One region of the Pseudoalteromonas sp. M8 genome, then DNA from elsewhere that is predicted to be linked to it. Evidence: predicted binding sites of a transcription regulator. Region 1 holds the regulator's gene; each other region holds the start of a gene.
What was found. Region 1 encodes MetJ, which represses methionine synthesis genes. Its sites were predicted from a motif close to TAGACGTCTAGACGTCTA; they were not measured.
Positions count from the first base shown of each region.

Region 1 (11,186 bases):
TCGCGCCTTTGGTATAGGTGCTGCAGCGCAAGTCTACTACGGTCGCTCACTATCAGAATTAACTTTAGCAGAAATGGCAATGATTGCAGGCCTGCCAAAAGCGCCTTCTGCGTTAAATCCAATTCGTAACCCAGAGCGCGCGCAATTGCGCCGGAATGTTGTGCTCGGACGAATGCTTGCTGAAAAGTATATTACCCGCGCAGAATATAGTGAGGCGACACAAGCTCCTATCACGGCTAAATTCCATGGCGCCGAAATCGAGCTGTATGCACCTTATATTTCTGAAATGGTTCGCGCCTATATGGTTGAGCGTTATGGTACTGATAAAGCTTATAACTCAGGCATGAAAGTTTACACCAGTGTGGAGTCTGACATGCAACAGGCTGCTCAGCATGCATTAGTTGATAATTTACATGCCTACGATATGCGTCACGGCTTTAGAGGCGCAGAAGAAACCTATTGGCATGCTGAAACGGAATCGCCGCTAAGCTATGAAGGCATTATTACTCGCCTTAAAAAGGTCAATGAAATTGGGCCGTTAAAAGCAGCTGTGGTGCTAAGCATTGCAGAGAAAACGGCCGACCTGCTCTTAAAAACCGGTGAGCAAATTACATTGGAATGGTCAGGCTTAAGTTGGGCCAGACAATACATCAGTGAAACGCGTCAAAGCCTACCACCAAAAACAACCGCAGATATCCTCGCGCCGGGCATGCAAGTGTTTGTACGCAAACAAGACGACGGCTGGATGTTAAGTCAATTGCCGCAGGCATCCAGTGCCCTCGTCTCACTCGACCCGCAGGATGGGCGTGTCAAGGCGATTGTGGGTGGCTACAGCTTTGAGCTTAGCCAATACAATCGTGCTACCCAAGCTAAGCGTCAGGTGGGTTCAAACATCAAACCCTTTATTTATTCATCCGCATTAGAAAATGGCTATACCCTAGCCACCATTCTTAATGATGCCCCGATTAATCATTGGGACAGAAGCGTTGGCGTGGCTTGGCGTCCGAAGAATAGCCCTGAAGTGTATAACGGCCCAATCCGTATTCGCCGAGCGCTCGCACAATCGAAAAACGTGGTATCTGTTCGTTTGATCAAAGGCGTTGGCATAAATAAGGCCGCTGATCATTTGCTTAAATTTGGTTTCCAAGACGCTGATATTAATCGCAGTGAGTCATTGGCGCTTGGTAGTGCTGCACTGACTCCTATTGAAATGGCGCGCGGCATGGCCACTTTTGCCAATGGCGGTCACCTCATTGAGCCGTACTTTATCGATAGAATTACCGACTCATTTGGTACCGAGCTGGGTTCGGCAGAGCCGTTATTAGTCTGCGACGAGCAGCAGCTGGAAGAACAACCTGAGCGCTGTGCACCGCAAGTGATTTCGGAGCAAAACGCATTTCTGATTGCCGATGCACTTCACAGTGCTATCTGGGGTGGCGGTAGCTGGAAACACGACACGGGCTGGAGCGGCACAGGCTGGCGTGGTCAATGGTTAAAACGTCGTGACCTTGCTGGAAAAACGGGTACCACCAACGACTCTGTAGATACTTGGTTTACGGGCTTTAACCGTAATGTCCTCACCACAGTTTGGGTTGGCTTTGACGATGCGAGTAAATCCTTGGGTCGTGCGGCCTACAACGCTAACCTTGGTGATAATCAACTTGTTGGCGCAGAAGCCGGGGCAATTTCAGCACAACCTGCTTGGATAGACTTTATGCGTGAGGCACTGAGAGATGAGCCTTTGGCCCCGATAGAGCCGCCTCCTGGGCTTATCTCAACTCGGATTGACTTAAAGACAGGGCTTTTGTCTCGCAAGAACGATTACACATCTCGGTTTGAATATTTCGAGCAAGGTACGGCCCCAACCAAGTACGTATTGGATACGGATAGCAGCACACCGTTTGACGATACCGCGCCGCTACCGACTCACGAAGAGTTATTCTAAAATAGAAATGCCGATACAGATGTATCGGCATTTTTGTCTTATATCAGTTGTATTATATCTATTTTCTTAAAAGAGTTATTTTAGATTTTGCGTCAGCCAGAATAAATCGGAATGTATTCCCGCTGCTGTCACTTCTTTACCTGCCCCGGGCCTTGGATCACCAGTGGATTTTGTTCATACCATTTAGTGTGGATCACAAAAATATTATCACCCGGTGTTAAATTCGCGATTGCCGAGCCGTTTGGTACCTGTGCAATGCCTACTTTTGCAGACACTTTGCCATTGCTTGCAATTTCAAGCGCACCAGTATAACGAAGCGCAGCGTCATTCGCTGTGGCCTTTGCATAGTGTGTCGCATAAAAGTCATCGAGTTGCTGGCGATTTTCTAAAAACGTTTGCCATGAACCCACACTCAAGGACTCTGGCATTAACGCCTCTAATTCAATATCGTCAAGCTCAAGCTCAATGCCTAACTCTCGTGCTAAGATCAAAAGCTTACGCTGCATATCACGGCCAGATAGATCTTCGCGCGGATCGGGCTCGGTAAAACCAAGTTCTTGCGCCCCAAGCACTAACTCAGAAAATGCTTCAGAACCATCATAGCGACTACAAAGCCAAGATAAAGTGCCGGAAAAGACGCCTTCAATTCTCACCACTTCATCACCACTATTTTGCAGATCAGCCAATGCAAAGTTAATGGGAAGACCTGCGCCAACACTGGTATTGTAACGCCATAAAAGGTTACGCTCTTGTAACTGCTGACGCAGCTTTGAGTACCAACCTTGTTGTGCCGTGCCGGCATATTTATTGGCGCTGATCAAATGACAGTCATGTTCAACAAACTGCGGATACAACTCGCTGAAACGCTCGCTCGCAGTAATATCGACCACCACTTTATGCTCGTAATCTAGCTCTTTAATACGAGTGAATAGCTCTGCTTCATTGTATTCGATGGCCTCATTTTGCCATTGCTGTTGCCACAATGCTAAATTCAACCCGCTTGGACAGAACAACATTTGCTTAGAACGCAGTAGGCCAACCAACTTAAGATCAAAGTGCTCACTCAGCTTAGCGACTTGGTTTTTGCATTGTTCGATAAACACTTCACCCACGTTGCCAACACCCGCCACAATCACTGCAAGCTCCCGGCCTTTATTCACCAAACGCTCGTGCAATATAGCAAGTAGATCGCTATCAATTGCTTGATCGGTTAACACTAAGCTGTAATGACGCTCTTGCAGCACAAAACGGGTGACAATCGCATGTTCATCCAATAGCTCCAGTGCCTGCTGATGTAAGCCAGCGACATCCTGACTTGGGGCAACAATAGCAAAGCCTTGTACTTGTGATTCAATAATATTGGCCCGCGAATCCAGCGCTTTGATCACAGCATGGCTAAACTCAGATGGCACCAGTAAGTGTGCCTCTCCACCTTTAACAAAATGATGAATGCTATGCTGGATAAGCTGGCTTAGCTGTTTTACTTCACCACTTTTTAGCTGCTCAACGCGTAACAGGTCAAGTTGTCCAAAAGTGGTAATAAAGCGCTTCTCTTTGCTATAGCCTGCCTTTACTATCTCAGTGCCAAGCGCATCAGCGTCAAAGCTGCTACGAACTTGTAGTTTTATATCGGTATCTTTAAGTGGAGACAGCGTTTTTGCATGTAATACCGGATTACCTAATCGTGCGAGTAATTCAGCTTGGCCACGACATACCTTAGTGTATTTTATGGCATTAGCGACTTTACGTGGATCAGTACTGAATACACCTGTTGTATCCGTCCAAATTGATACTTGAGCCGCATCAAGATAACTTGCCAACAAAGTCGCGCTATAGTCACTGCCATTTCGGCCTAAAGTCACCGTTTCACCTTGTGCATTTGCGGCAATAAAACCGGTAACGATATAGATAGCGTGATCATCAATTGCGCGATAGCACGCTTCTTTGTTATGGGCGTGTAGTAACACCCCCTCTTGTTGTACAAATAACGTACGAGCGTCGATAGCTTTGGCTTCGATACCTTGAGAACTTAGGTAGTTTGCTAATATACGAGCCGACCATAGCTCTCCATGTGCAAGTAAACTCGCGTAGTGAAGATGCTGTTCTTCTCGTCCTAAAGCGATTGCTTGCAGCTCATTGACAAGCTGTTTGAGTAACACACTGTGTTGTTCACCTACAAACAGGGCATCAATTAATTCACGTTGATGATTTTCAACTTGTAATAAAACATCGTTGAATGCGCGAACATCTTGCTGCTCAAAGCTTTGCCATAACTTCACTAGGGTATTCGTTGTTTTTCCTGCAGCAGAAACCACAACACTGTCACCTAGTTGACATTGCTCTAACACTATCTTGGCAACCGCCTGATAACGCTCTGGCGAGCTTAAACTCGAACCACCAAACTTATGTACTACTTTTGCCATTTACTCACCACAACGCTACTGTATGTGCAGGCGTTAATTTGAATGACTTAGCATCATCACTCGCCTGACTTTCATCAATACATGCAAATCCCGCTTCCAGATCTGCAATGAGATCCTGTGCATCTTCAATGCCTACAGAAATACGAATCAACGTGTCGCCCACTCCCGCTTCTAAACGTGCTTGCGGATCCATACCCGCGTGTGTCATCGTCGCTGGATGACAAATAAGACTCTCAACCCCACCTAAAGATTCTGCCAATGAAAAGTGCGTTAGAGACGTTAAAAACTTCGCAGATGTTTGCAGATCGCCTTTGATATCAAAGCTCACCATGCCACCAAAGCCGAGCTGTTGTTTTTTCGCAAGTTCGTGTTGAGGATGCGACTCAAGGCCAGGGTAATAAACTTGGCTAACATACGGCGACTTTTCTAAATATTCTGCAATAAGCTGAGCATTTTCTTGATGTTGGCGTAAACGCACATTTAAGGTGCGCAGTCCACGTAGGGTAAGGTAACTATCAAAAGGTGCACCGGTAATACCGATATTATTCGCCCACCAAGCTAACTCATCACCCAATTCCAGAGTACGCGCGATCACCGCGCCCCCCACTACATCAGAATGACCATTGATATATTTAGTGGTTGAATGCACGACGACATCCACGCCAAAGGCAATGGGGTTTTGTAATGCAGGAGACAAGAAGGTGTTGTCAGCGGCGACCAAAGCCCCCACAGCGTGTGCTGCATTTACGACAGCTTCTATATCCGTTAACCGCAAAATTGGGTTACTTGGTGTTTCAATCCAAACTAATTTAGGTTTGATCTGCTGCAGCTGCGCAAGACTTTCAGGTTGCGTGAGATCCAAGACTGTTAATTTGAGCAATCCACGCTTTGCAAGCGATGTAAACAAGCGATAGCTACCACCATAGCAGTCATGTGGAATAACCAGCGTATCGTCATGGTTAAGCAGTTGAGTTACTAGGTGAACGGCAGCCATGCCAGTGGCGGTAATAATACCACGAGCACCACCTTCAAGTTCGGTAAGTGCCTGTGCAAGCACATCACGATTAAAGTTACCGCTGCGGCCATAATCGTAGTCGCGTTTGGTATCAAAATCGGCAAAAGAATAGGTGGTAGAAAGGTAAAGCGGTGGCACTACTGCCCCATGCGCTTTATCAGCTTCTATACCGTGACGCACTGCTACCGTCGATTTATTAACTTGACTCATAAGGTCACCTAGATAGTTGGATGTTTAGACGTCTAAAAGGTTAGAGCAACAGAAACCAGAAGTCAAAACATTTATACTGCTAAATGGCTAAATAACTAGTATTTGACTATCTTTTTTAAACCGATAAAATTTCGCCACTCTAGGCGTTGCTAATACGACTGAGTTATTGAAAACTATGGCAGAGATTCTTCTATCTCGCTATGGCGGATTAGTTTATTCATCTATTTGAGTTTGGGATTTATCTTTAATTCGTAAGGTTATCCCTATATTCATGCGGTTGGTGAATAATGTAGACCAGAACCCAGTCATATTGGCATTGATGTAACTGAGGCAAGTACACAATTATGGCAAAATGGAACGGTGAGTATATTCACCCATATGCAGAACACGGTAAGAAAGCAGAGCAAGTAAAAAAGATCACGGTGAGCATACCTCTGAATGTACTCAAAGTGCTAACTGATGAGCGTACACGTCGCCAAGTGAATAACTTACGTCATGCCACGAACAGTGAGCTTTTATGTGAGGCGTTTCTACATGCCTTCACAGGTCAGCCACTGCCGAGCGATGAAGACTTGAGAAAAGATAATCCAGAGCGTATTCCTTTAGAGGTAAGACAAATAATGGAAGAGCGCGGTTTGGAGATCCCAGAAATAAACGAAGAGTGATAACTGCTCTTTCGCTCTGGAAATACAGACACAAAAAAAGCCTCAATCGAGGCTTTTTCATTTGAATAATACCAATGGTATTATTCCATATATCCAGCTGGCATATCGATTTGTGCCACGCCTGATTCAATTGCAGCTACCGCTACCGCTTTTGCGATACGAGGTAACAAACGTGGATCCATTGGTTTTGGAATAATATACTCAGGACCAAACTCTAGACTATCTACGTCAGCCGCTTTTAACACTTCAGCAGGTACAGGCTCTTTCGCAATCGTTCTAATTGCTTCAACCGCTGCAATCTTCATCTCGTCATTGATAGCGGTTGCGCGTACATCAAGCGCACCACGGAAGATAAACGGGAAACACAACACGTTATTTACTTGGTTTGGATAATCCGAGCGGCCTGTCGCCATGATCAAATCATTACGTGCACCGTGTGCAACTTCAGGGCTGATCTCAGGGTCTGGGTTAGAACAAGCGAATACCACTGGCTTGTCAGCCATTAGCTTTAGATCCTCAGCAGAAAGTAAGTCTGGGCCAGAAACACCAACAAATACGTCCGCATCTGCAATCACGTCTTGTAACGTACGCTTATCCGTGTTGTTTGCAAACAGCTCTTTGTATTCATTTAGGTCATCACGACGAGTATGGATCACGCCTTTTCTGTCCAGCATATAGATGTGCTCACGTTGAGCACCGCATTTGATCAGTAATTCCATACAAGCAATAGCGGCTGCACCCGCGCCAAGACACACAATAATCGCATCATGAATATCTTTACCTTGGATTTCCAACGCATTCAGCATACCCGCAGCGGTTACAATTGCAGTGCCGTGCTGATCATCATGGAATACAGGAACGTCACAACGTTCAATTAGCGCGCGCTCAATTTCAAAACACTCTGGCGCTTTAATATCTTCAAGGTTAATACCACCAAATGTGTCTGCGATATTTGCCACAGTATTGATGAAGTCTTCAGTGGTGTTGTGCTTAACTTCGATATCGATTGAATCAAGGCCCGCAAAACGCTTAAATAATAGTGCCTTACCTTCCATAACAGGCTTTGACGCCAAAGGACCTAAGTTACCCAAGCCAAGAATTGCCGTACCATTACTGATCACCGCAACCATATTTCCTTTACCCGTGTAACGGTATGCATTCGCCGGATCAGCCGCGATTTCACGTACTGGCTCTGCAACACCTGGGCTGTATGCAAGTGCTAAGTCTTTTACGGTCTCGGCAGGTTTAGTGAGTTCAACACTGATTTTACCTGGAACGGGCTTCTCGTGATAATCTAGAGCTTGTTGACGAAAGTCTGTCATGGCGCGATATTTTCCTACGAAGTTAATGTGAGAGTGTGGTAAACGTTCGCATTCTGAATGTTGGCAACCTAGCTAGCTGGTTACAGCAACACACAGTGCGATTAACTATATGAGCGACGACATTCAACCACTCAACAAGCGTATGTGCTTTGCTGTCGCGGTATGTCAATAGGACATATAGTTAATCGACCGTATTCACACAATACCGAGTTTTGCTCATTATTCAAGTAAAATCAGGTCTATCCACTAGCATGGTATTTTCTATACTTTTCCGAGAAGATAAGCTCAATTTTAAGAAATATTTCACAAATAAAATGACTAAAACTTAAAAAACAAGACGCTAAAATCAGCACAGAATGTATAAGATTAGCACAAATGTATACCAACTATAAAAACAATAAGAAAATTGCAACTTAACTAACTTTAACGTCAAGATACCGACATTTAATCGCAATATACTGACTTTAGTTTATATTAAGTGCTCATACCTGATACTATTTACTATATGAGCTTTGATTATTTTCACAACTTAAGCTCGTAAATGTTGAATATTTATCTGCTAAATAGAGTTTTTACTCTACCCAAGAGATCAGTAAAGTTTTGCTGCCAAACTGGCAAGTTTTTTATTTTAGAAGAATAAAAGACACAATAAGACGGGATGACTGACGGTCTATCTGCTGATGCAGAATAGGATGTATAAATCGAGAAGGTATTTTCAAACAGGCACAAAAAAAGCACCCTAAAGGTGCTTTTTTCGACTAGACCAACAAGATTACTTCTTGCTGCTAAGTGCACCGAAACGCTTGTTAAAGCGATCTACACGGCCACCTGTGTCAAGGATCTTCTGCTTACCAGTGTAGAACGGGTGACATGCAGAACATACGTCTAGGTGAATATCTTTACATAGCGTTGAACGAGTTTCGAACTTGTTACCGCAAGAGCACGATGCAGTGATCGTCTCGTAATTAGGGTGAATACCTTCTTTCATAGCAACCTCTAGTTAAGGCCGTATCGCTCTCCAAACCCGAAGTCTGGCACCATACGTAGTTATACAAAAATGTGGACGCGTATTTTAGTGCTTAACTGAACAATCTACAAGCGATATTTCAGAGTTTTTTATCACCGTCGCAGAGTACGTTTTCAATTCGTACCACCTTAGGTATATACTTCGTCACTGCGCTCACTTTATGGAATTGTAATACATGCTCATTCTTGAAGTAGCTTTAAAGCTGCCACTGCACCGAACATTCGACTATTTGCTAGCACCAACCATGCAAGTTGAAGCAGGAATGAGAGTCACCGTCAATTTTGCCAACCGTCGCTGCACAGCGATTGCGCTTGCTAAAAAAGACGACACCGATGTACCAAAAGAAAAACTCAAGCAAATTATTGAGGTGTTGGACGAGCATCCTGTCTTTAATCAAGCACAACTTAGCTTTTTACACTTTGTCTCCCAGTATTACTGTCATCCAATTGGCGATACCTTATTCACAGCACTACCGGCAGTACTCAGAGATGGTGGAAGCCCAGACAAAACTCAGATCCCTATCGTCAGATTAACGGAAAAAGGGCAGAAACTACCAACACTGCGAGCCAAAAAGCAACAAGCGCTGCTTTCTCAATTATATGAAGGTGGTGCAATAAAATTAAGTGAACTCAAAGCGCTCGGATTTGCTAGCCAAACAATTAAAGCATTAGAAGAAAAAGCGCTTATCTCACAATCTATTGAGCATGATAGTGATTGGTCGCAAAACGAATTACAGCTAGGCGAAAAGCCACGCCTAAACGACCAGCAAGCGACTATTTGCAGCGCCGTTAATGCACAAGTCGGTTACCGTACCTTTTTAATCGAAGGTGTAACGGGAAGTGGTAAAACCGAAGTCTACTTACAGAGCCTTGAAAACATAATAAAAGCGGGTAAACAAGCACTGATCTTAGTGCCTGAAATTGGACTCACACCACAAACGGTCAACCGCTTCAAAAAACGCTTTAATAACCTGCCCATTGATTTATGGCATTCAAATCTAACCGATAACGAACGCCTACATACTTGGCGTCGCGCCGAAAAGGGTCTGAGCGCTTTGGTCATCGGTACTCGCTCGGCCATTTTTTTGCCATTTCAAAATCTCGGCATGATCATCGTTGACGAAGAGCACGACAACTCGTTTAAACAGCAAGAAGGCCTGCGCTATCACGCCAGAGATCTCGCTGCATTTCGAGCGCATCAGGCACACTGCCCTTTGCTTTTGGGAACCGCAACACCGGCATTAGAAACATTACACAAAGCCATTACCAACAAATATCAACTCGTCACACTGAGTAAACGAGCGCAGACCCAGCACGACAACCAATTTCACCTTGTCGACATGAAAGGTCAGCCAGAACAAGGCGGGTTTTCACCAATGAGTTTACATTGGATGGAAAAAACACTCGCTCGCGGTAAGCAAGTTATGGTGTTTCTAAATCGTCGGGGCTTTGCACCAACATTGATGTGTCACGAATGCGGATGGCTTAATACCTGTAAACATTGCTCTACCAGCGCCACGTACCATAAAAACATGAACCGCTTGGTATGCCATCATTGTGGTGAACAGGACTTTGTACCGAGACAGTGTCCAGATTGCGGCAGCACCCAAATCATGCCCACAGGGCTTGGTACAGAACAACTCGAAGGCTTTTTAAGCGAACGCTTCACTGATATTCCCGTTACTCGCATTGACCGAGATTCTACGCGCCGTAAGGGCAGCCTTGAAAGCGCCCTTGAAGAAATTAATCAAGGTGGCGCGCGAATTCTGGTCGGCACTCAAATGCTTGCCAAGGGCCACCACTTTGCCGATGTCAGCCTTGTGATTATCTTGGATGTGGACTCAGGACTTTACTCTTGTGACTTTAGAGCAACCGAGCAAATGGCACAGCTCATTACGCAAGTTGCTGGACGAGCCGGACGTGCCGGTGAAGCGGGAACCGTGTTATTGCAAACGCATTTTCCAGAACATCCATTATTGCAAGATTTAATTAATAATGGTTATGGCGACTTCGCGCGATATGCCTTACAAGAGCGTGAAGAAGCTATGCTTCCCCCCTTCGCACACTTAGCTATCATCCGCGCCGAGGCAACAAATATAAATACAGTATTGCGCTTTTTGTCGGATTTGGTTCCTGCTACCCCCTATCCTGGTATACAATTGCTGGGTCCAATTCCAGCACCACTTGAACGAATAGCTGGAAAGTTCAGATATCAATTACACATACACGCACAACAACGCACTGTGCTGCGGGACTACCTTTCGCAACTTGCGCGCTATATCGCTACGCATGAGTCTGCCAATCGAGTACGCTGGAGCATAGATGTTGATCCAATGGATAGCTATTAAAATCAAATAACCTATGGCACAGCACGATTACATCAATAAGAAACCTAAAGGCAAGGGGAAAGACAAGCCAGAAAAATCGGCGAAATTTCCTGTTATTGCTGCTATTTTTGCATTTCTACTAATCGGAGGGTTTGCCTACGGTCTTTGGTTTATAAAAACCAATGCCGATCCTAAAGAAGTAGAGCAAGCCAAAAACCCACACCCAGTTGCCGAGCAAAAGGTTATTAAACCA
Region 1 covers NZ_CP047240.1:3,949,014-3,960,199, forward strand. Annotated here, with positions in the region: gene GSF13_RS22595 (PBP1A family penicillin-binding protein) at 1-1,945, shown strand, start outside; partial or broken gene metL (bifunctional aspartate kinase/homoserine dehydrogenase II) at 2,021-4,368, opposite strand; gene metB (cystathionine gamma-synthase) at 4,373-5,593, opposite strand; gene metJ (met regulon transcriptional regulator MetJ) at 5,938-6,258, shown strand; gene GSF13_RS22615 (malic enzyme-like NAD(P)-binding protein) at 6,339-7,580, opposite strand; gene rpmE (50S ribosomal protein L31) at 8,353-8,568, opposite strand; gene priA (primosomal protein N') at 8,783-10,954, shown strand; gene GSF13_RS22630 (SPOR domain-containing protein) at 10,968-11,186, shown strand, end outside.

Region 2 (11,186 bases), 1.9 Mb from region 1:
GAGTCTGGCAAGACAACCTTAATATTTTCGATTGGGACATATTCTTTACCTTCAAAATTTAAAGTTAAAGAATCACTCACGCTAAAATTAATCAACATAGTGTCGACGACATCACTTTCTACCATTGCCAACATGGTTTCCCACGGGCCAATAAAGCTCACCATGTGTAAATCTGTATTCATCAAGGCACGCCAATCCACTGCCCATTGCGGGTTAGATACCACATTCAGCTGCCGAAGCTGTGAAAGCGGCGTTTGCTGCAGTGCGACATTACGTTTGGTTACGTAAAGCCCTGCTTCGTAATCTCCTACTTCAACAAGCGGATCTGAGATAAATAATGAGCCGCGATAGTCCACGATATTTTCATGCCAAACACTGCGAGCAAGGATTAAACTTTCCCCAGCGATCAGATCGGAAAACTCTAAAATATTCACCGAAGGTTTTGGATTAAATACAACTTTGCGCGTCTCACCACCAAGAAACAAGGCCTGCTGTAGTAACACCATTTCGATGATTTCAATATGAGAACCTTTGGTGGTTGGAAAAAAAGAATCAACGTCTAAAACGTCACGACCAGCAAGAAAGTGCTCATAACGCTGACTGAAATTTTCACTACTGATAATGTCAACAACCAGCTGATTGCTCCCCCAACAGAGATTGGAAATAAAAAGGAGTGAAAACAGCCACTTCATCTTCATTGTTGAGTAAAGCCTTATTATTAACAGTTATTCAACTCAGTATACTTGAATTTAGCGTGCTCTGTTAACTACTAAACAACATATTCTAATGAATTTGGATTTGAAATTTATCAGCCCGCCAATAAACGTTAAAACTCAAGAAATGAAAGCAATAAAAAGCCCAGCTAAACTTAATCTCAGATTAGGTTTAGCTGGATGCCAATTCAGCTATTATGCGGTTTCATATCCTAAGTTAGGACCAAGCCAACGCTCCGCTTCTTCTAGCGACATCGCTTGACGCGCAGCATAGTCTTCTACTTGATCTCTTTGAATACTGGCAACGGCAAAGTACTTAGAATCTGGATGTGAGAAATACCAACCCGACACCGCTGCTCCCGGCCACATGGCGTATGAGCTAGTCAGCTTCATACCGATACGGTTTTCGACATCTAACAACTGCCAAATTTTTTGTTTCTCGGTGTGTTCAGGGCACGCTGGATACCCTGGCGCAGGACGGATCCCTTGATAGTTTTCACGGATAAGTTCTTCGTTACTTAGCGCTTCATCCGCTGCAAATCCCCAGTACACTTTACGCACTTGCTCATGTAAATATTCAGCAAATGCCTCGGCTAAGCGATCTGCGACCGCTTTAATCATGATCTTGTTGTAGTCATCTTGCTTGGCATCAAATGCATCTGCTAAGTCATCTTCTTCAAGACCACCAGTGACGGCAAATGCACCGAAATAATCAGGTGTGCCTTTAGGTGCAATATAATCCGACAAACAATAGTTAGGGAAATCGGTTTTTTCGGTTTGCTGACGCAGCTGACATGACGTAACCAAGACTTCGCTGCGCGACTCATCGGTATAAATTTCAATATCATCACCCACGCGGTTAGCAGGGAACAATCCAATCACACCCAGTGGCTGTAAAGTGCCCGCTTGTTCTAACTGATCTAACATGGCATTGGCATCATGAAACAGTTTTTGCGCCTCTTCACCAACCACTTCGTCTTGTAGAATACGTGGATATTTACCGGCCAATGACCAGGTCATAAAAAATGGCGTCCAGTCGATATAATCGCGTAGCGTTTTAATGCTCACGTCTTTAAACTCGGTGATCCCCAACTTATTTGGCACCGGTGGCGTGTAGCTTTGCCAATCAAGTTTTACCGCATTATCGCGAGCACGCGCCAAGGTAACCGGTTTTGAACGTGGCTTTTTACGCGCCTGCTGCTCCCGTACTTTGACGTATTCGTCCGCTGTTTTTGCTAAAAACTCTGGCTTTTGGGTTTTACTTAGCAGGCTAGATACCACACCAACCGCACGACTGGCGTTATTGACGTAAATCACACCTTTGTCGTACTGAGGTTCAATTTTAACCGCCGTATGCGCTTTCGATGTGGTTGCACCACCAATGAGTAGAGGAATATCAAAGCCGCGACGCGTCATTTCTTTCGCAACATGCACCATTTCATCAAGGGATGGCGTAATAAGGCCAGACAGACCAATGACATCAGCGTTTTCGTCAATGGCCGTTTGCAGAATTTTCTCTGCTGGCACCATCACACCCAAGTCCACGACTTCGTAGTTGTTACATTGCAGTACCACGCCCACAATGTTTTTGCCAATGTCGTGTACATCGCCCTTAACCGTGGCCATGATCACTTTACCGTTACTAGAGCCTTCTTCTTTTTCAGCCTCAATGTAAGGGTCAAGATAGGCAACCGCGCGCTTCATCACTCGAGCAGATTTCACCACTTGAGGCAGGAACATTTTGCCCGCGCCAAACAAGTCGCCAACCACGTTCATGCCATCCATCAGTGGCCCTTCAATCACTTGAATTGGCTTATCAAACTGTTGGCGACAGGCCTCGGTATCCTCGTCAATAAACTCGGTGATCCCTTTAACTAAGGCGTGCTCCAAGCGTTTTTCAACTGGCCAAGAACGCCACTCTAAATCTTCCTGCTTTTCGGCTTGCGCCATGCCCGAGTATTTAGGCGCGATCTCAACCAACCGTTCGCCAGCACCGGCGTCGGTATTGAGGATCACATCCTCAACGGCATCACGGAGCTCTTTTGGAATATCGTCATACACGGCTAACTGACCGGCATTGACGATCCCCATATCCATGCCTGCTTTAATCGCATGGTAAAGAAACACAGAGTGGATCGCTTCACGCACCGGGTTGTTACCACGGAATGAGAAGGATACGTTAGATACACCCCCTGACACTTTACAGTGTGGCAGGTTTTGCTTAATTCTGCGCGTGCCCTCGATAAATTCTACGGCGTAGTTATCGTGTTCTTCGATACCCGTAGCGACCGCGAAAATATTAGGGTCAAAAATAATGTCTTCAGGTGGAAACCCAAGCTCGTCAACCAAGATTTTGTAAGAGCGCTGACAGATCTCAAACTTTCGTTCTGCGGTTTCCGCTTGACCAACTTCATCAAATGCCATCACCACCACAGCAGCACCAAAGCGCTTGATGATTTTGGCTTGGTGGATAAATGGTGCCTCACCCTCTTTTAAGGAGATTGAGTTTACAATGGCTTTACCTTGAATACATTTCAGACCCGCTTCAATGACTTCCCATTTAGACGAGTCGACCATGATGGGGACTTTAGAAATATCCGGCTCTGACGCTATCAGATTAAGAAACTTCACCATCGCAGCTTTTGAGTCCAACATGGCTTCATCCATGTTGATATCGATCACTTGCGCGCCGCTTTCAACCTGCTCTCTGGCAACATCCAGCGCGGTTTCGTAATCTTCTTCTAAAATTAAGCGCTTAAATTTTGCCGATCCCGTTACATTGGTACGTTCACCGACATTGGTAAATACTGCTGTTTGTGTCATGGTGAATTCCTAATTTAAGTTACAGGCTTCAAGACCTGCCAAACGCATCCGCACTTCGATGTCAGGCAAGCTACGCGGCTGGGTTTGCTCAAGGCCTCTCGCGAAGGCGCGAATATGTTCGGGCGTGGTACCACAGCAGCCGCCAACAATATTGATAAATCCTTCATTACCCCAATCGATAATCTCTTTCGCCATGTCGTCGGCTTCTAGGTCGTATTCACCAAACTCGTTAGGAAGCCCTGCGTTTGGATGCACTGAGGTAAAGGTTTCACAAACCCGTGACAGCTCTTCTACATATTGTCTTAATAAATCTGGGCCTAGCGCGCAGTTGAGGCCAATGGAGATTGGCTTAATATGACGAATGGAGTTATAAAACGCCTCTGTGGTTTGCCCTGAAAGCGTGCGACCGGAAGCGTCGGTGATCGTGCCCGAGATCATAACAGGCAGAGTGAGGCCCGCTTGCTCGAACGCTTCTTCTACACCGTAAGACGCGGCTTTGGCGTTGAGCGTATCAAAAATAGTCTCAATCAAAATAAGGTGAGCACCGCCTTCAATAAGGGCAAGCGTTGATTCGACATAGGCTGCAACCAACTTGTCAAAAGTGATATTGCGAAAACCAGGGTCGTTTACATCAGGAGAAATCGAACAGGTTTTTGACGTTGGGCCAAGTACACCTGCCACATAGCGAGGCTTGCTGGGATCTTTGGCGGTAAATTCATCACATACCGCACGTGCAAGCTTCGCCGATTCAAGATTAATCTCGCGGCTTAGGCTTGCCATGTCATAATCTTCCATCGAGATGGTGGTGGCGTTAAAAGTATTGGTTTCAATGATATCTGCGCCAGCAGCTAGATAATCGCGATGGATCTGTTTGATTATCTCAGGCTGCGTCAAACTTAGCAGATCGTTGTTGCCTTTGATAAGGACATGCCAATCTTTAAAGCGCTCACCACGATAGTCTTGTTCTTCTAATTTGTGCTTTTGGATCATGGTTCCCATTGCACCATCTAAGATCAGAATACGTTGCTGCATTGCTTGCTTAAGCTGCTCTGCTATTTGCTCACCGTTTACGGCTACATTATTCGGCATAATTGTTAGTCCTTACATCTTGGCTAACTAAGTTAATATCATAAGGTGTGGTTTGGTAAACATAGTAGTTTAACCAATTTGAGAATAACAAGAATGCATGGCTTTGCCATGTCTTAGATGGACGTTTGCTGGTGTCATTCTCAGGAAAATAGTTCTCAGGCTGCGGTGCGTTGGCCATTTTTTCACAATCACGATGGTATTCTTTTTGTAGCGTATCGGCGTCGTATTCAGGGTGACCGGTAATATAGACTTGGCTGCCTGAGTGATTTTTAATTAAGTAAGCGCCCACTTTTTCAGAGCCTGCTAATACCACTAGGTCTTTACACGCATTAATCTTATCGACATCGATATGGCCATAGCGTGAGTGTGGCACCAAAAACTCATCATCAAAACCACGAGTGAGCGCCCCGTGGTCAAAGTAACAGTGGTGTTTGAATACGCCGCAAAGTTTGTCATTTTTGAGCGCTCGCTTTAACCCATAATGGTGATACAAGCCAGCATGTGCGGCCCAACAGGAAAACAGGGTTGAAGTAACATGGTGCTCAGCCCAATCAAAAAACGCCTGTAATTCCTGCCAATACACCACATCGTCATATTCAAGATGCGCCAGCGGTGCGCCGGTGACGATCAAAGCATCATAGTTTTGATCTTTCACATCCGAAAAATAGCGATAAAACATATCTAGATGTTGTTCTGAGTTTTCAGAGCTGCGGTGGGTGTCTAGTCGCAACAAATCAACATTCACCTGCAAAGGGGTATTTGCCAGTAATCGGATAAATTGCACCTCAGTCTCCACCTTATTCGGCATCAAGTTTAATATCGCGAGCCGCATTGGGCGGATCTCTTGAGTTGATGCACGACTTTGTGGCATCACGAACACATTTTCATGACGCAATTGGGCAATGGCTGGGAGTTCGTCGGTGACGGTGATTGGCATGCGCTGCTCCAGACTAATCGAATGGCATTATTATGGACAAAAACTAGAAAATTTCAACCTCTAGATGTATGGACGTCTAAACATTAGTGGTAATAATTTGATTCCTTACCTCTCACTGATTATTTCAATTTATGTATACTTGCCACCATATTAATAAACACAAGAAACTTGAGATTTATGATTGGTATTGGCGAAGCAGCAGCGATTGCAGCGGCTGGGGTATGGGCTGGCTCAACCATACTGTACAAACGATTTAGCCATCACCTTAGTCCATTTGAGTTGAACGTCAGCAAAGGCGTCATCGCTTCAGCTTTGATGATCTTGTGTTTGCTCATCGCAGGTGATGCAATGTACCCGACCTTACCCTCGAGCTGGGGCTGGCTGATAGCAAGTGGGGTACTGGGCATAGCGATTGGTGACAGTGCCTACTTTGCCGCACTTAGAAATATAGGTCCCGCTCGCACTTTGGTTATTGAAAGTCTTGCACCTGCCATCGCGGGGATCTTAAACATTGTGCTCCTTGGTGTTTATCTCAGCGCATCCGCTTGGCTCGGCATTGCAGTGACAACCGTTGGTGTGATGCTGGCGATTAAGCCAAGTAGAAGCCAGCCAGTATTAGACAAAAAACATTATCTCTTGGGAGTCTGCTTTGCACTCACGGCTGCCATTTGCCAAGCTGCGGGTATGGTGCTTTCCAAAGGTGCGCTAAATAACGAAAGCATTAGTAGTTTGTGGGCGGCACTTATTCGCTTGGGATCCGGCACCCTATTTGTGGCCTTTATTGTTGTTTGTTTGAAATCACAAAGCCTGTTTAAAGCACTCACACTTAAACAAATCGACGGTAAAAACTGGTTATTCGTTGCAGTGTTTTTTGGCACCTTTATTGGGCTTTGGCTACAGTTAATTTCCGTTAATCATACTGATCCCGCTATCGCACAAACCATCTTTGCAACGGCACCGCTTATGGTGATGACGATTGGACTACTGCGCAGAGAAGCTATTACTAAGTCTATGATGTTTGGAGGCCTAATTGCTTTAGCTGGGGTGTTTTTATTGCTAAAGGGATAGCCAATATCACACTTAATATGTGTGCATATTGGCCTGAATTTGGGGTTAATTTACCACCGAAACAGAGGCAAAATACAAAAAGTAGTCAACCTAAGATTTATTAAAGGCAGACACGACTTTTTGTTACCACTATATTAATATGTAAAAACAATGTATATAGACTAATATTTATGCCTTTGCTTGCTTTGTTTTTCGCATTACTGCTCGTTGTGTTACCGGCGCATGGTTCAGAATGCCCAGGTGCCAATAATGCTAATCTCACAAGCCAGATTTTGTCTTGTAAGCAACATCTTGAAACGCTTGAACCCAACGGTGCTCAAGCTTTTGATGCACATCTTGAGCTTGTTAGCTTGTATCGTCGAGCGGGTGACATAAAGCTCAGCAATCAAATACTGGATGAGTTGATGGCATGGAAGTTAACCACACTCCAACGCTTTCAGGTGTTAAGACAAAGTGGTATTAATCGTTATCGCCAGCGCAATTATATTCAAGCGCTGGAGAGCTTCCACGAAGCGCAAACGCTTGCGGCTAAGTTGCAACAAAACGAACTCCTGGGTAAATCGGCAAACGATTTAGCTAATGCCTATCAGGCACTCGGAGATTTAGACACCGCCCTTACTTTATTTTTAGAAAGCTACCAAATAGCGAAAGCAACAAATGACCTACAGAGACAAGCGATCACGCTTAACAATTTAGGGAATGTATCGAGGGATATTAATCAGTTGGATGATGCCATCCTCTCGTTTCGTCAAGCCCATGCGCTCCACCAGCAAGCTGGCGACCAAACTAAAGCGAATCACACCTTGCTAAGCATCGCGGAAGTCTTCTACAAAAAGCGCGACTACAACAAAGCAACTGAAATAATTGAAGATTTACTTCAACCTTTGACACAAAGTGGCGCCTATACCCAATTGTCTCGAGCCTATTTATTATTGGCCGAAATTGCCATTGCTCAAAATCATATCGCTCAGGCACAACAGCAACTTGCTTCATTTAAACGTACTCGGCAACTAATTCAACACGGTAAAGTGGATCAGCGAGCACTGCTTATTGAAGCCAAACTCAAGCAGCTTGAGGGCGATAACCTAACAGCACAAACGATACTTAAACAGGGGCTTGAAGCACATAATCAGCAAAATAGTCAGCTTACGGAGTTATTTTACATTGCCTTATTGCAGTCCCAACTACAAACACACGCTTATAAAGAAGCGGTAGAGACCGCACAGCGTTATAATGACACGCTTAAAACTAGTCGTGTACAAAGTGAAAACCTTTATCAATTTCGCCTTCAAAGCGCTAACGTCTTGACCGCGCCTAAGCGCCAAACAGAGACAAGCATGTTGTCTCATGTACTCGTCGGGTTTATCACATTTTTAGCAGGTGTTTTGGTTACTTACTGCTTTATTCGCAATACCGCCCGCGCCGATACTCATGGCGTGCACAGTAAACATACGAGCATTGATGAACAGACCGCTAGACAATTAATGGTTGAGGTAATGACACTCACTTTGACGCTTTGGGAGCAAAGTAGTGGCAAAACTCGTGTCGAATTAGCGGAAGAAAGCAAAGTGTGGAAAGTGAATATCGATGATGGTCGCTTACGAGTGCGCACTCTTGAACGCTATCTTAATATCAAAACGCTGCCCAAAAAGCCGCGTATTCGAAATATTGTTACCACGGCACAATATGTACTCACTCAATGCCAAGACGCTAATTTCGATACTGCGCCCCTTTCTCAAAAAGTTGCACAACTGGAGCAAATCATAGCGTGCTCCAACGCTACTTGATGTATACAACAAAGGGGCTTTTGCCCCTTCTCTAGTTATCCGTCGCGGTCTCACATAAATAGCATGCTAAAGTCACGCCCATACCGGCATCATACTCTTGGTGATGACGATCTCCTTTGAATTCAAAAGGTCCTTCAAAGCGTGGATACACTGTCATATCAGGTTTTAGGCTATTACTAAAGCCTTTCATATTATGATGTAGAGATTGACACATTTTATTACCCATATCATAAGCAAGTCGCCAATCATCAAACTGGCCACAATCTAGTCGTGGTGTAATACGACCAGGAATACTCTGCTTAGGACTGGTACAAACGTTACTTCCTTCACTATGTAAATATTTAAAGGTGCCAGCAGTTAATGTCATTTTACCTAGCAAAATCGTTTGCCGCTTTGGACATTTCGCCCCATCAGCAACTTCGAGCTGCGCTATCATTTCTGGGCTATGGGCTTGTACAAAGCTCACAATCAAAGTTGCTCCCAATACTACTATTACTCGTCTCATAACTGTCTCCTTATTGGTTATGACACCGTTACTCGATTGCGAATGTACTCACGCTGAGACTCCAATAACGGCGATAGCAAAATCCTGCCTCAAGCGAATATTGATTGCAGCAAAAGTTACGGGGCAATTGGGTAAATTCGGGTAAAAATATAAGCAGACCTTTGATATTTAAGTTTTTATTTACCACAGCTTGATATCAAAACTTACCTAACCCAATGCGTCCGTTTAATATCAAAGGTTTTACCCAAGTTGACCCTAACTGGCCCTACAACCTCCTATTCAATCGCTGAAAAAGTTTCCAACATCACAAGGCAAGTTAACAATGCATGAGGCATGTTGACTCAGCACAACGATGAAGGAATAGAAAAATGAAACAGAGAAATTTCACCCCAAAGTTAGTCAGCCTAGTTACCAGCACGTTGTTACTGGGTAGTATTTCGCTACAAGCCGCAGAAGAATATGGAGAAATGGCCCCCTCTCAAGTAAGCCCAGAAGCGTGGCAAGCCATTTCAAACTGGTCTCAAGACCGTGTTTCCTTGCTTGAATATATCTCCGACAACGACGAAGAATATGAATTAGACCGCTATGTCGATAGCTTGATCCGCGACTATCGAGATGGAGAGATGCTAAGCCAAGCAAAAGCTTTAGATCAAAACGTATTATCAGCATGGGAAAATGCTTTTACCGAGCAAACGCCTGAAGATAACTTTTTCTTTACTCGATATCTTATTCAATTTAAACCGACGGTATTCGAAAAATGGACACAACAGCAAAAAGTGCCAACACTCAGCCAACATTTAGAGCGAAATGCACCGCAGCTTTACAGCACTTGGCATAAGGAATACGCAGCTCCTAAACGTAAAGGGCTCTCGGTACTTGAATACGATAGGACGCTACCGTCAGATATTCTTGCCGAATTAAAAGAATTGCTGACTAAAAAACCCATCTTCGGGCCTAAGTCACAATGCTCATGTCAGATGGTGACCCCTTCAACCAGCACAGGCCAAGTAGTCACTAACTACCCATCAACCCAAACGCCTTGGAGCACATCCACCAGCGATGGTAGTGGTTTTTCTAAGCACCATGCTTATGTCAATACCTCAGCCTACGGCGCCTTTCACTCAGCTAAGGGGAAACGTTGGTCAAAAAATAAAGCGCTCAGTTTCGATAACACCTCAGCCCATAATTCGACCGAGTTCCACGTCAAAATGTTGTGTGCAGACACCGGGGGATTTGCATGTAATCAAAGCAATGCCTGTTCGGGCAATTTAGAAGTCAGAGGCACTTATTCAGCTCGCTACCATGTAACTGGGCAAGCTAAAAAAATTTGGTCAAAAGGTACCAACTCACACGCAACCGACGGCGCAAAATTTGCGGTCGATTTGCCAGGAGCTGCACCTGAAGTCATCTTGTTTAATAAAGCCGGTGGCGCAGCCATGGGATATAACACCACATGGAATTTAAACTCCACCATTGGAGTCGTTAAAGCCGCACTTGGCATTACTTCTGCAATCGTCAATGGCAACCCTGGCAGCTTGCTTGATGGTCAATTGGCCGATGCGCTCATCACCAACTTGGCAGGCATGATCACGCGTTCGGGTAATCAAGCCAGTGTTACCACCACAATGCGCGCGCGCTTTGATTCGTCCGACGTCAGCCCTTTCTTGTTGCAACCCAATGAAGTGTATCACTTTACCCTTGATTCAAAAGGTCGGGTGCAAGCCAGAGGCTACGGTGGTTATTCGGACAGTCATTACGAATATGGTAGCTCAGGCGCGGTGATGTATGCGGCAAATCACTTTACCTGCGGCAGCAATGTCAATGCCCCAGCACCAACAGGGTTATGGTTCTATTCGTCACAATCCGGTCCAGATAGCGACGCATCATTACGTAGTGACGTTGAAAACTGGCTCTCTGTGCAGCTCAACAAACCCGTTAATGCAGGCCAACGCCAAGGCATCATTCACTAGGTTTTTGTTAAGGGTGGCCATGCGCTGCCCTACTCCAATAAGGAAAGATTATGAATAAGTTCATCGCCACTACGCTTACCTGCTGGGTTTTGTCTTTAAGCGTTAACGCCTCAGCAGAGTCAGGGCACTACGATACATCAACCCTACCGCTATTATTTCACGCAGGACAACAAGGTTATCAAGCCCTTTCACCTTGGTATTCTTTTCAGTATCAGGACCAAAGGATCACCTTACAAACATGCGCAGAAGATGCCTGCAAACAAACGCTGCAATTTCCCCAATTAGAGCAAACTG
Region 2 covers NZ_CP047240.1:1,410,822-1,422,007, reverse strand. Annotated here, with positions in the region: gene GSF13_RS11145 (hypothetical protein) at 1-698, opposite strand, end outside; gene metH (methionine synthase) at 909-3,536, opposite strand; gene GSF13_RS11135 (homocysteine S-methyltransferase family protein) at 3,546-4,625, opposite strand; gene metA (homoserine O-succinyltransferase) at 4,615-5,562, opposite strand; gene GSF13_RS11125 (DMT family transporter) at 5,740-6,630, shown strand; gene GSF13_RS11120 (tetratricopeptide repeat protein) at 6,801-8,417, shown strand; gene GSF13_RS11115 (hypothetical protein) at 8,449-8,922, opposite strand; gene GSF13_RS11110 (hypothetical protein) at 9,291-10,892, shown strand; gene GSF13_RS11105 (hypothetical protein) at 10,943-11,186, shown strand, end outside.
Region 2: the regulator MetJ is predicted to act here: its motif matches at 5,624-5,641, upstream of metA (homoserine O-succinyltransferase).

Region 3 (11,186 bases), 890 kb from region 1:
CGGTGTAACTTGCATACGTACTGATCTGGTCATTGAGATTGTAAACCAGCCCTAAGTATAAGCTCTCACCCGTTTCTTCACCTTTGTCGCTTGAGAACCCGCTCCAAGCAAAGTCACGTTCATTGGTACGTTCATAATCAAAAAATTTGACACCAACAATGGCATGAAGGTCATCCGTTAACGTTAACTTACTGCTGAGTGCAATACTCTGTTCTTTCGTCGTTTTGTCCCAATAGCCAATAAATTGCTTATCTGTCGCAGTTAAATGAGCGGCTGGGTGAAGGTTATTAATCGATTGGAGTGGATAAAATACTGTTCTCGCGTTTTCATCCAGTTCTTCGAAGCGATCGTCTGTGGACTCAAAATCGGCATTTAAATAGGTGATATTCACCTGATGTGCGCGGTCAAATAACTCAAACCGACCAACCAGTCCCAAAATAAAATTAGTCCCATCAACCGTTTCAACCCAGCGTCTGTCACCGCCTTGAAGGCCAAGGCCTGTTTCTTTGTCTGGGTTACCACTAAAGTAGGTCAAGGTAATGTCAGCTTCTGTTTTACTGTATTGTGCGCCAAAGTTAAGTTCCCAATCTAAATTGATTTGGTGAGATAATTTTAAATGATAACTTTGGTGGGTATTGCCGTTGTGACTATCTGGCGATGATAAATTTGTTTTCTTGTCTATTTCAACGGAACTACCATCAGAGTAAAAAATTGGTAATCCCCACGGTGATAGTTTCAGTTCATTGTCTTGATAATGAACACTAAAAGAGGCTTCGGTATCTTCAGAAAAATAATGATGCAACTGGGTGTATGCAACGATCTTATTACTATTTTCTTTGTCGACAAAGCTATCTTTTTCCTCATAGGCTAGAATAACTCGTCCGGCCAATGCTTCATCTTTCGTTAGGGAGCCTGTTGCATCTATGTGTGTACGCACTTTATTCCAAGAGCCAATCTCGGCACCAACTTTAACAAATCCACCTCGGTCTGGTTGTTTTGTGATGACATTTAAGGTTGCCGATGGTTGTCCTGCACCCGCCATTAACCCCGCAGCGCCCCGAAGAACCTCTACTCGGTCATAGACAATAGTGTCTAAGCGACTCTCTTGTGGTCCAGCAATTGAGGTCGGTAAGCCATCTTTAACCAATGCATTGACGAGATACCCACGAGAAGTAAACTCAGTATTATCACCCGCGCCAAATTTGTATCTTGAGATACCTGTTGCCTGTACCATGATGTCCTCAAGGTCATTCAGTTCGAAGTCTTTTATGTAGTCGTGGCTTAACACGGTAACAGACTGGGGGTTTCTTTAATGGTAAGGTCAAGTCCTGTTGGACCCGAGTTACGCTTGATTGGCTGGCCTACAACACTGATCCGTTCAATATTGTCGCGCTCGGCTTTTGCTGCCGCATTTGGAGAAAAATAAAGGAGTGATAACATCAGAGCTAGTGCTGTAGATTGATGCGCTTTGGTTTGCATGGGTGTTTCCTTTCCTAAATTGTTTTTTCGTCACAAGAGATAAAGATGAAAGTTCCTATGATATGTAGGAGCTATTTTTCTGAGATTGAACCAAGCTTTTGAATAGTTCTAACTGAAAACAGAAATTATTTTCAATTCTAAATGATAATTCTTTTTGTTACTATAAGGGGTAATGCAAAAAATGAATTATTGCAAAAATAATGGCTTACCCAAATCTCATAGTTGTTAGGATCTGATTGTTAGGTGGGATGTCAATTAGGTTGGATAGCGCTGTCACAGGGGCTTATCTATGTTTGAATATTAATACAAGGCAAGGAAGTGAAGTCGTTTTATGTCTTCGCTATTGGGTGGTCCATGACGGCAAAACAATGGTTCAACTGGCATAGTTTGAGTGGCGTGTGGTTTGGGGTGTTGCTGTTCATAATATGCTGGACTGGCGCGTTTGCGAGTATTGCCCACGAACTAGATTGGCTATTCAACGATCAGGTGAGGGCAGTAGACGGGCAATCAAACATAAGCTTAGCAGCAGCTTACGAGATGGTACAAAAGGCGTATCCTGACGCCCGAATAGGGATTGCCTTTACAGGTCCTGATACCTATTTTTCGTATGATATCGTGATGCGGATGCCTGATAGTCCTTGGCAACACGTTTATGTCGATCCACTTTCAGGAGCTATCCAAGGTGAAAGTAGTTTTTTTAATATTCAGCGCTTTTTTCGCGATTTCCACATGCATTTTTTCGGCGTGTTTGACAGCATCATTTCATACTATCTTGTGCTTATCTTTGCAGTTCCTTTGTGTATTTCGACCGTGAGTGCGCATTATGTATATCGCCTCTGGTGGAAAAAGTTATTTGTATTTACGTTTAGCGGGGATGCACGTGCCAAAATGGCAAGTATGCATAAAATAAGTGGGGCGTGGGGCTTATGGCTTGCGGTTGTTATTTCGCTTACGAGTATCTGGTATCTATTTGAGTTTGTACGAATGGATATGGTCGATGGTAAAACAGCTTATACTGATGTTGGGGATTTTGCCGTTAATCCCTTGGCAGAACTGCCGAGACAGGATAAACCACAATTGTCTGTTGTGGAATTATTCGCAATAGTAAAAGCGACGAGACCCGATCTTGAGGTGAAAGCTATTCGCTATTCTGGGGGTTATTTTTATGCTGAAGGACAATCGCAGGATTGGATAGTTCGGGATAGGGCAAACAAGATCTATGTCAACCCTTACACGGGGGAAGTTGTTTATAGCCAAACAGCATCGAGCCAAGGACTATATTGGCGATTATCCGACACCGCAGACCCTCTACATTTTGGCAATTTTGCGGGGATATGGGGAAGATACTGTGGTTTATATTTGGGGTTGTGCTCTCATTTTTGGTTCTCAGTGGTACTTACATGTTTATCAAGCGGCAGTTTAAATTGCGCCGCAAAGATAAGTACCGAGGTGTAATGGTATCACTAGCGTTGAGTTTCGGATTGGTCTTATGCATTTGTTTTTACGCCCATCGCACAATTGCGGGTTATGGTATGGCAGGAAAGTGGCCGGAATTGCCGCTTGCTTCGTTGACTTTTTTATTAGGCTGGGTGTCACTAACTTGCTTGATTATCCTGGTTTGGAGCACCGCCCTGCTCAATTTACGTCATAAAAATAGCTCTTCTTCGCTCAGGTTGAATCGGTATTAATTGCAGCTGACCAAAAAAAACCTCGCAGCAGCGAGGTTTCTTCACTCATGAAACTGTGCTTACACAACACCACGAGGTAAGCGACAGTCGTGATCTTTTGCTGCTAGTTCAGCAATCCACTGTTCTTCCGCTTTGAAGCCATCTTCGTTTTCTGTAACGATAGTAAAGCTTGCTGATTTTACAGCTGCTGCCTTCGGCGCTTTCTTAGTCGTTTTCGCTTTTTTGGCAGGCGCCTGCGTTGTCTCACTTGCTACAGCTGACCCTGAAGTTAGCTCTTCTGTTAATTCAGCTACCTCAGCAAGACGCATGTTTTTGCCACCATCGATGCTATACCAACCTGGCTTTGCAGTGATTTCAGGCTTTTTGCCATGTGCAGCTTCGTACGCAGCTTCGAAAGCGCTTAGTACTTCAGTTTTATCTAGTTTACTCATCGTAGATCCTAGTCGTGTTGTACGCGGATACGCGGGTTAAGATTAAACTCTATTTATACCCATATTTGCGCAAATTTTCAATTTTTTACGTTTTTCAGCGCCAATTTATCAAACTTTAGCCTAGTTTTGATGCCTTTTTCGACGCTTAAAGTGCTTCAGGGTCGATAATGCGACGTATCGTGATCCACATACTACCAACTTGTTCATGCCAAATTCGAGTGACTATATCTAGCGCCTTATCATTTGCGATAAACTGCCGACTTAATGGGAGTGACTTAAAATTATAAAACTCTGTCGGGGCAGGGAATACTTCAACGCCTTGCGCTTCAAATAGGTTTTTTGCGCGTTTCATGTGCGAAGCTGACGTGACAAGTGCAACATCATAATCTACCAAAACGGGCGCGAGCATTTTCGCTTCGTCTGCGGTGTCTTTGGCATTGGGGTTTTGCTTGATACGGGTAGCGGAAATACCTAAGCTCTGTGCAGTTTTAGCCATGAGTCCTGCGCTTGTTGCGTTGCCATAGCCATAGCCAGAAACATACAGCTGGGCTTTTGGGTAGATATTAGCAAGTCTAATGCCTTCAACTAGTCGAGCTAAACCGCAACTACCTAGTTGAGCATTACTGGGGAGGGAATCATCGGGGTATAAATTACAACCAAGCACAACAATTCTGTCTATGTTTTTGTGCCTGCTTGGATTGAATGTGGTGAGCGTGCCCTTATCCCACTCGATAATGTGTTGCGCGACATAAGGAGTGGATATGCTCCAAGTAGTTAGTAGGACTAACCAGACTGCGATATACGGCCCTTTGCGTGTTTTGGCGATAAAAAACATGAGCCCCATAAGTGCAACCAAAGATAACGGTAACGGCATCAGAAGTTGACCGATAACCTTTTTGACTTCAAACATTTAAACATGCCTTAGATTTAGATAAGCCTGACGCAATGCTAGCATGAGATGGGAGCTGTAGAAATGTATAACAGTTAGGGCTCAAAAAGAGCCCAGTCAACTATCTTGCCGTGGTTTTACGGCAAGTATTGAGGAAATGGCGATAAACAGGGTTATCTTTCATGCTTTTCTTCATTGCTAAATACATTGGACGATTTAGCCCAAGAGCGCCTAGAGGAATCGATTTAATCAGCCCTTGGCTTTCATAAGGTGTGACCAACCAGTCTGGTAAGGCCGCAACCCCCATACCTGCACTCACAAGTTGGAAGATTAATAAACCTTGATCGACGGTTTTTAGCGTACCATCAAAGCGTGCATTTTGAATAAAGTGCTTAAATATGTCCTGACGCTCGCGAGGAATAGGGTAAGAAATGATGGTTTCATCTTTTAGGTCGAGTGCTGTGACATAGGCCTTCTTGGCCAATTCGTGATCTGGTGCAACGATTAACTTTAATTTAAAGTCAAAAAGATGCGCGTATTCGAGCTGTTCTGGTTCTCGAATGTCCGAAGTAAGCACTAAGTCCAGCTCATCTTCAATAAGGTCAGGAATCGCATCATAGCTAAAGCCTCGTTCGTAATCGACTTTAATGTCAGGCCAAAAGGTATTGAATTCTTTAATCGTTGGCAGCAACCAGTGAAAACAAGCATGACATTCCACGCTTAATCTGAGTTGTGAGATGGGCTGGTTAAGGCTTTCCTTCAAACGACACTTTGTTGCTTCAACTTTAGGCAATACATCATTGGCGAGCTCTAATAGCAACATGCCTTGAGGGGTAAAGCGTACCGGTTGGGTCTTGCGCTCGAATAGTTGGCAGTCGAGTTTGTTCTCTAGATCTTTGATCTGATGAGATAAAGCGGATTGAGTCAGGAATAGCTCTCGTGCTGTATTCACAAGAGAACCAGTTTCTTTCAAGGTGGAGATAGTCTTTAGGTGCTTTATATCAATCATTATCAACAATTCTCATATTTGAAGTGAGCAAATCTCAGCATTACTCAATATTACGATTCTATTTAGTTATTATCAATGTCTAGACGTCTAAATACCTACGGTGAATTGTTCAAAAATTCACAAATCCACTATAACACTAAAAATGACAGCGTTGTCACTACTTCTGTAAAAATTTTGCAAAAAATTACAAATTAATTTTATTCATATGAAATCTGAAAAAGCATCAATTGTTGTTTTTGATTATGATAATTAAATTTAGACATCCATACATCTAGACGGAATTAAAATCATGGCATTAACACATAATTTGGGTTTTCCACGCGTAGGCAAAAAACGTGAACTTAAATTTGCAGTAGAGCGCTATTGGTCGGGCGACTTAACGCAAGACGACTTAATCGCGGAAGGAAAGCGCATTCGTGCAGAAAATTGGGCATTGCAAGCTGATGCTGGTGTTGACCTTATCCCAGTTGGCGATTTCGCTTGGTATGACCACGTGTTGAATATTTCATTACTTGTCGGCGCGATCCCTAGTCGTCACAAAAATGATGAGTCTGTAAATCTCGATACTTTGTTTCGGATTGGCAGGGGTCGAGCACCTAGCGGCTGTGCGTGTGCAGCAAGTGAAATGACAAAATGGTTCAACACCAATTATCATTACATCGTCCCTGAGCTAACTCAAACACAGGAGTTTGCTCTGACTTGGACTGAGTTATTCATTCAAGTAGAGGAAGCACAATTACTTGGCTACCGAGCAAAACCCGTCTTGGTCGGCCCGGTAACCTATCTCTACTTAGCTAAATGTGTTGGCCAAGAGTTTGATAAATTAGTTTTATTAGATAAGTTATTGGCTGTATATCAGCAGGTACTTGCCAAGCTTGCAGCTCAAGGTGTTGAGTGGGTACAAATTGATGAACCTATTTTAGCACTGGAAATCGACGATGCTTATCGTAACGCGCTGCGCCGGAGTTTTGATGCGTTGAGTGGCCAAGGAGTAAAAGTGTTGTTGGCCAGTTATTTTGACTCCGTACAAGCGCATGTTGAAGATATTCAATCTTACCCCGTAGAAGGCGTGCATTTTGACTGCGTAACGGCAAACTACGACTTGGCTGCGTTAGAGGAAGTAGTTGGGCAAGATAGCGTACTGTCTCTCGGGATTGTGAATGGTCGTAACATTTGGCGCTCGGATCTCGAAGGTGTATATCAGCAACTTGCTCTGGTTCATGAACGTCGCGGTGATAATCTCTGGCTCGCTCCTTCGTGCTCATTATTACATACGCCAGTGGACTTAGAGCAAGAGCAAAAGCTTGATAGTGAGTTAAAGTCTTGGCTCGCATTTGCCAAACAAAAAGGGCAAGAGCTGGCATTATTGAAAAATGCATTGGAGCAGCGTGATATTACCCAGTTGGTCGAATATTCTAAGCCTGTAAAAGCGCGTTTGACTTCTACTCGAGTGAATAATAATGAGGTGCAGCAGCGTGTTTCAGCGCTTACAACAAAAGACGGTCAACGCACGAGTGAATTCGCAACCAGAATTAAAAAGCAAGCACAATCGCTAAATTTACCCTTATTGCCAACCACAACGATAGGCTCTTTCCCACAAACCCAAGCTATTCGTAAGGCGCGACGTGATTATAAAGCGGGTACGTTGAGTACTGATGCTTATCAAAGCCAGATGGAAGCGGAGATCCGTTATGCCGTTGAAGAACAAGAAGCGCTTAACTTAGATGTGCTTGTACATGGCGAAGCAGAGCGCAATGATATGGTTGAGTATTTTGGTGAATTACTCGAAGGTTTTGCCTTTACTCAGTTTGGTTGGGTGCAAAGTTATGGGTCGCGCTGTGTTAAACCCCCTGTGATCTGGGGAGATGTCTCGCGTGCAGCACCAATGACAGTGAAGTGGACGAGTTATGCACAGAGCTTAACCAAAAAACCGATGAAGGGCATGCTAACAGGGCCGGTGACTATTTTATTTTGGTCGTTTGTCAGAGATGACTTAGACAAGCCGAGCATCGCGAATCAAATCGCATTAGCACTGAGAGATGAAGTGGTAGATTTGCAAAATGCAGGGATTAAGGTGATCCAAATCGATGAACCTGCTTTTAGAGAGGGGATGCCACTCAAAGCCAGTCAGTGGAAAACTTACTTAGCGTGGGCGGCATATGCGTTTAGGGTATCTGCAAGTGGTGTGAATGACGAAACACAGATCCATACGCATATGTGTTATTCGGAGTTTAACGATATTATCGCCGCCATAGCGGATATGGATGCGGACGTGATCACAATTGAAACGTCACGTTCAAATATGACCTTACTCGACGCCTTTGAAGATTTTGACTACCCCAATGACATCGGGCCTGGTGTTTATGATATTCACACGCCAAACGTCCCTGAGGTGGCTTGGATAAAAGACTTAATTCACAAAGCAGCGAAGAAAATCCCAGTAGAAAGATTATGGGTGAATCCAGATTGCGGGCTAAAAACCCGAGCATGGCCAGAAACCCGGGCTGCACTTGAGAATATGGTGGCAGCAACCAAGGAGCTTAGAAGCGAATTAGGTAGAAGTTAAACTAAACCAGTCTAAATACCCATTGTTTATAAACAATGGGTATTTGCTAGTTTCTACTCAGTAAAAATGCCATCGCTTGATCTGCGGCGAGTGGTTTAGAAACAATATAACCTTGACCAAATTGACAGCCTTTTTGCTTTAATAGCTGCCACTGGGTTTCGAGCTCGATACCTTCGGCGACAACGGTCAGGTTAAGTGATTGTGCAAGCTTCAAAATCGCATCAACTAGGGGGTTTTCTCTTTCAGTTAGTTGGTCAATAAAGCTCTTATCAATTTTAAGCACATGAATGGGGAGCTGGTGCAAATAACCTAAAGCAGAGTAACCGGTGCCAAAGTCGTCAAGATAAAGCTTCACTCCAAGGGATTCTAATCCTTGAATAATTTTGGTTGCAAGAGCTAAGTTTGCTATTAATCCAGATTCTGTGATTTCCAAACATAAAGAGCCAGGTGTAAGCTCATAATGATGATAAAGTTGCTGAATTGTATCTACGAACTCTAAGCTTGCGAAATGTCGCGATGAAACATTTACCGTAACGCGAGTTTTCGGCAGCTTTTGCGCTTTCCAACGTTTGAGTTGTTTGGCTGCTAATTCCAACAAATGTAAGTCAAGTTCAATGATCTGTCCGGTTTGCTCTGCAATTGGAATAAAAGCATCTGGAGAGACGAGACCATTTTTGGGGTGAAACCAACGGACAAGGGCTTCAAAGCTCACAATAGCGCCAGTCGTGAGAGAAAATATCGGCTGATAGTACAGCGCAAATTCATTGTTTTTTATGCCATGTTGCAGATCATTTTCAATATCGGCTTGCTGTTTTAGGCGCTTGCGCATGGCATTATTAAAATAGCAGACCTGACCCCGACCCGAAGATTTTGCTTCGTACATGGCGGCATCTGCTTGCTGCAGTAAATTAATTGCGCTATCGGACTCGTTATCAGTGAAGGCAACGCCAATACTGCCAGACGCTTGCAGAACATGACCATCTATATGAAGGGGCTTGGTTATTGCTGTGGTGATCCTATCAAGTAGCAGAGTGACTTGTTGCCTGTCTTGGACATTTTCCATAAAAATTGCAAACTCATCACCCCCGAGCCGCGCGAATGTATCGGTTTTGCGAATACAGCCATTTATCATCTCGACAATAGCAATCAAGAAATGGTCACCAACATCGTGGCCAAGTGAGTCATTAATGCTCTTAAATCTGTCTAAATCCAGATAAATTAGGCAGTGCAAATTAGAGGACTCGATTCGTGCAAGCCTCAAAATGGCATGCTTGATCCGCTCTAACAATAAATAGCGATTGGCAAGACCTGTTAAGTCGTCATGTAAGGCTCTATGCTCTAACGCTTGTCGTGAAAGCTGCCGGTCTATGGCCATGCTGACTTGGCGACTTATATAAGTCAAAATAGATAAATCATGATTCACGAAAGCTTGGTCGTTATTGTAGCTTTGCAGTACAATCACGCCCTGATATTGATCATTAACCAAAAATGGTACGCCTAACCAAGAGCGCGGCGAGCGGCCCACCATTTTAAAATCACCCCGCGTAATGTGCATTCTAAATTGATTGTTATCACACAGCAGTGATCGTTGGTTCTTCAGTATATAGTAGGATGCAGTATGCTTAATCTGATCTTTTGATACTTTTTGATGTGCATTACATTTTTCGCCTCCCTCAATCAAATAATCGATTTCTAAAATATCCTGTTGAGTATCATAAAGGCCGATAAAGAAGTTCTCGGCGCAAAGCTGAGAGGCAATGATTTTATATAAGTCATCATAAAAAGCTTCAAGGTTCTCAAAGCGGTAAGTGATGTTTGCAATTTTAAGCAGGGACTTTTCTAAATTCTGTGCTTGGTGTAACTGGGCAATCGTGGTTTGGAGGTTTTCTAAGGTACGTAACTGATGGATTTTGGCACTGAGCAGATGTGCGACCGTCGATAATATCTGTAAATGCGCGGAGGTAAAATAATCGGCCTCTGGATGCTCACAGTCAATCACACCGATTAAATGACCGTCATACTCAAGTGGTACACAAAGCTCTGACATGGCGGGTCGTAAGTCAGCAATGTACATAGGGTGAGCGGCGACGTTTCCAGAAATAAAGGGCGCTCTAGTCGTTGCTACTTGACCAGTAATACCTAAACCAATCTTTATCTTGGTTTGTTCAACACGATAATCACCATTAGCATGGGAAACGCCCATACTTGCAGCGACTTCTAGATATTCTTGGTAAGGATCAGCGAGATAGATAACACAATCGACAAACCCCAGTCGGTTGACAACCTGTGTCGTAACGTATTCAAATAATTCGTCAAGTTTGGTTAGATGCAGCAGCGACGAAGAAAACTGGTTAATGATGCTAAGCTGCTCAGTTTTTGATTCTAATTTTTGGTTCTCAGATAGCATACATATTTCTCATGAAAAGATGCTACTAAGTTAACTTAAATTGTACATATTTACCAATATTGTGAAAAATGAAAACGCGCTAAAGTAAACTCACAAAGTGAAATAATCTGCGGTTGGCCTGAAAAACTTTACTAACACCCATGTGCAGCCTATGATCGGGCAAATTCAGCAGTGGAAGAGAGCAATGACGAGCAAACAAACGCTAACGATTACACGACCAGATGATTGGCATGTGCACCTACGTGATGGTGATGTATTGGTCGATACGGTAAGAGATATTAGTCGCTATATGGGCCGCGCGATTATCATGCCAAATCTGGTCCCACCAGCAACTTGCACAGAGACTGCTTTGGCTTATCGTGACCGCATAATGGCCGCTAATCCTCAAGGTAACTTTCAGCCTCTAATGGTGTTGTACCTTACGGATAACACTACTCCTGAAGAAATAAAAAAAGCGAAAGCAACCGGTCATATCGTTGCTGCTAAGTTGTATCCAGCCGGTGCGACGACAAACTCAGCGTCGGGGGTAACGGATATTGAAAACGTGTATCCAGCACTTGAAGCGATGCAAGAAGTTGGCATGTTGCTGCTTGTGCACGGTGAAGTGACGGACTCATCTATTGATATTTTTGATAGAGAAAAAGTATTCCTTGAGACGAAGCTATCTAAAGTCGTTGATAACTTTCCAGCGCTAAAAATCGTACTCGAACATATCAC
Region 3 covers NZ_CP047240.1:3,060,778-3,071,963, reverse strand. Annotated here, with positions in the region: gene GSF13_RS18630 (TonB-dependent siderophore receptor) at 1-1,288, opposite strand, end outside; gene GSF13_RS24825 (hypothetical protein) at 1,282-1,479, opposite strand; gene GSF13_RS18625 (PepSY-associated TM helix domain-containing protein) at 1,834-2,934, shown strand; gene GSF13_RS18620 (hypothetical protein) at 3,227-3,598, opposite strand; gene GSF13_RS18615 (ElyC/SanA/YdcF family protein) at 3,744-4,508, opposite strand; gene GSF13_RS18610 (LysR substrate-binding domain-containing protein) at 4,609-5,496, opposite strand; gene metE (5-methyltetrahydropteroyltriglutamate--homocysteine S-methyltransferase) at 5,786-8,062, shown strand; gene GSF13_RS18600 (EAL domain-containing protein) at 8,109-10,469, opposite strand; gene pyrC (dihydroorotase) at 10,654-11,186, shown strand, end outside.
Region 3: the regulator MetJ is predicted to act here: its motif matches at 5,569-5,586, upstream of metE (5-methyltetrahydropteroyltriglutamate--homocysteine S-methyltransferase).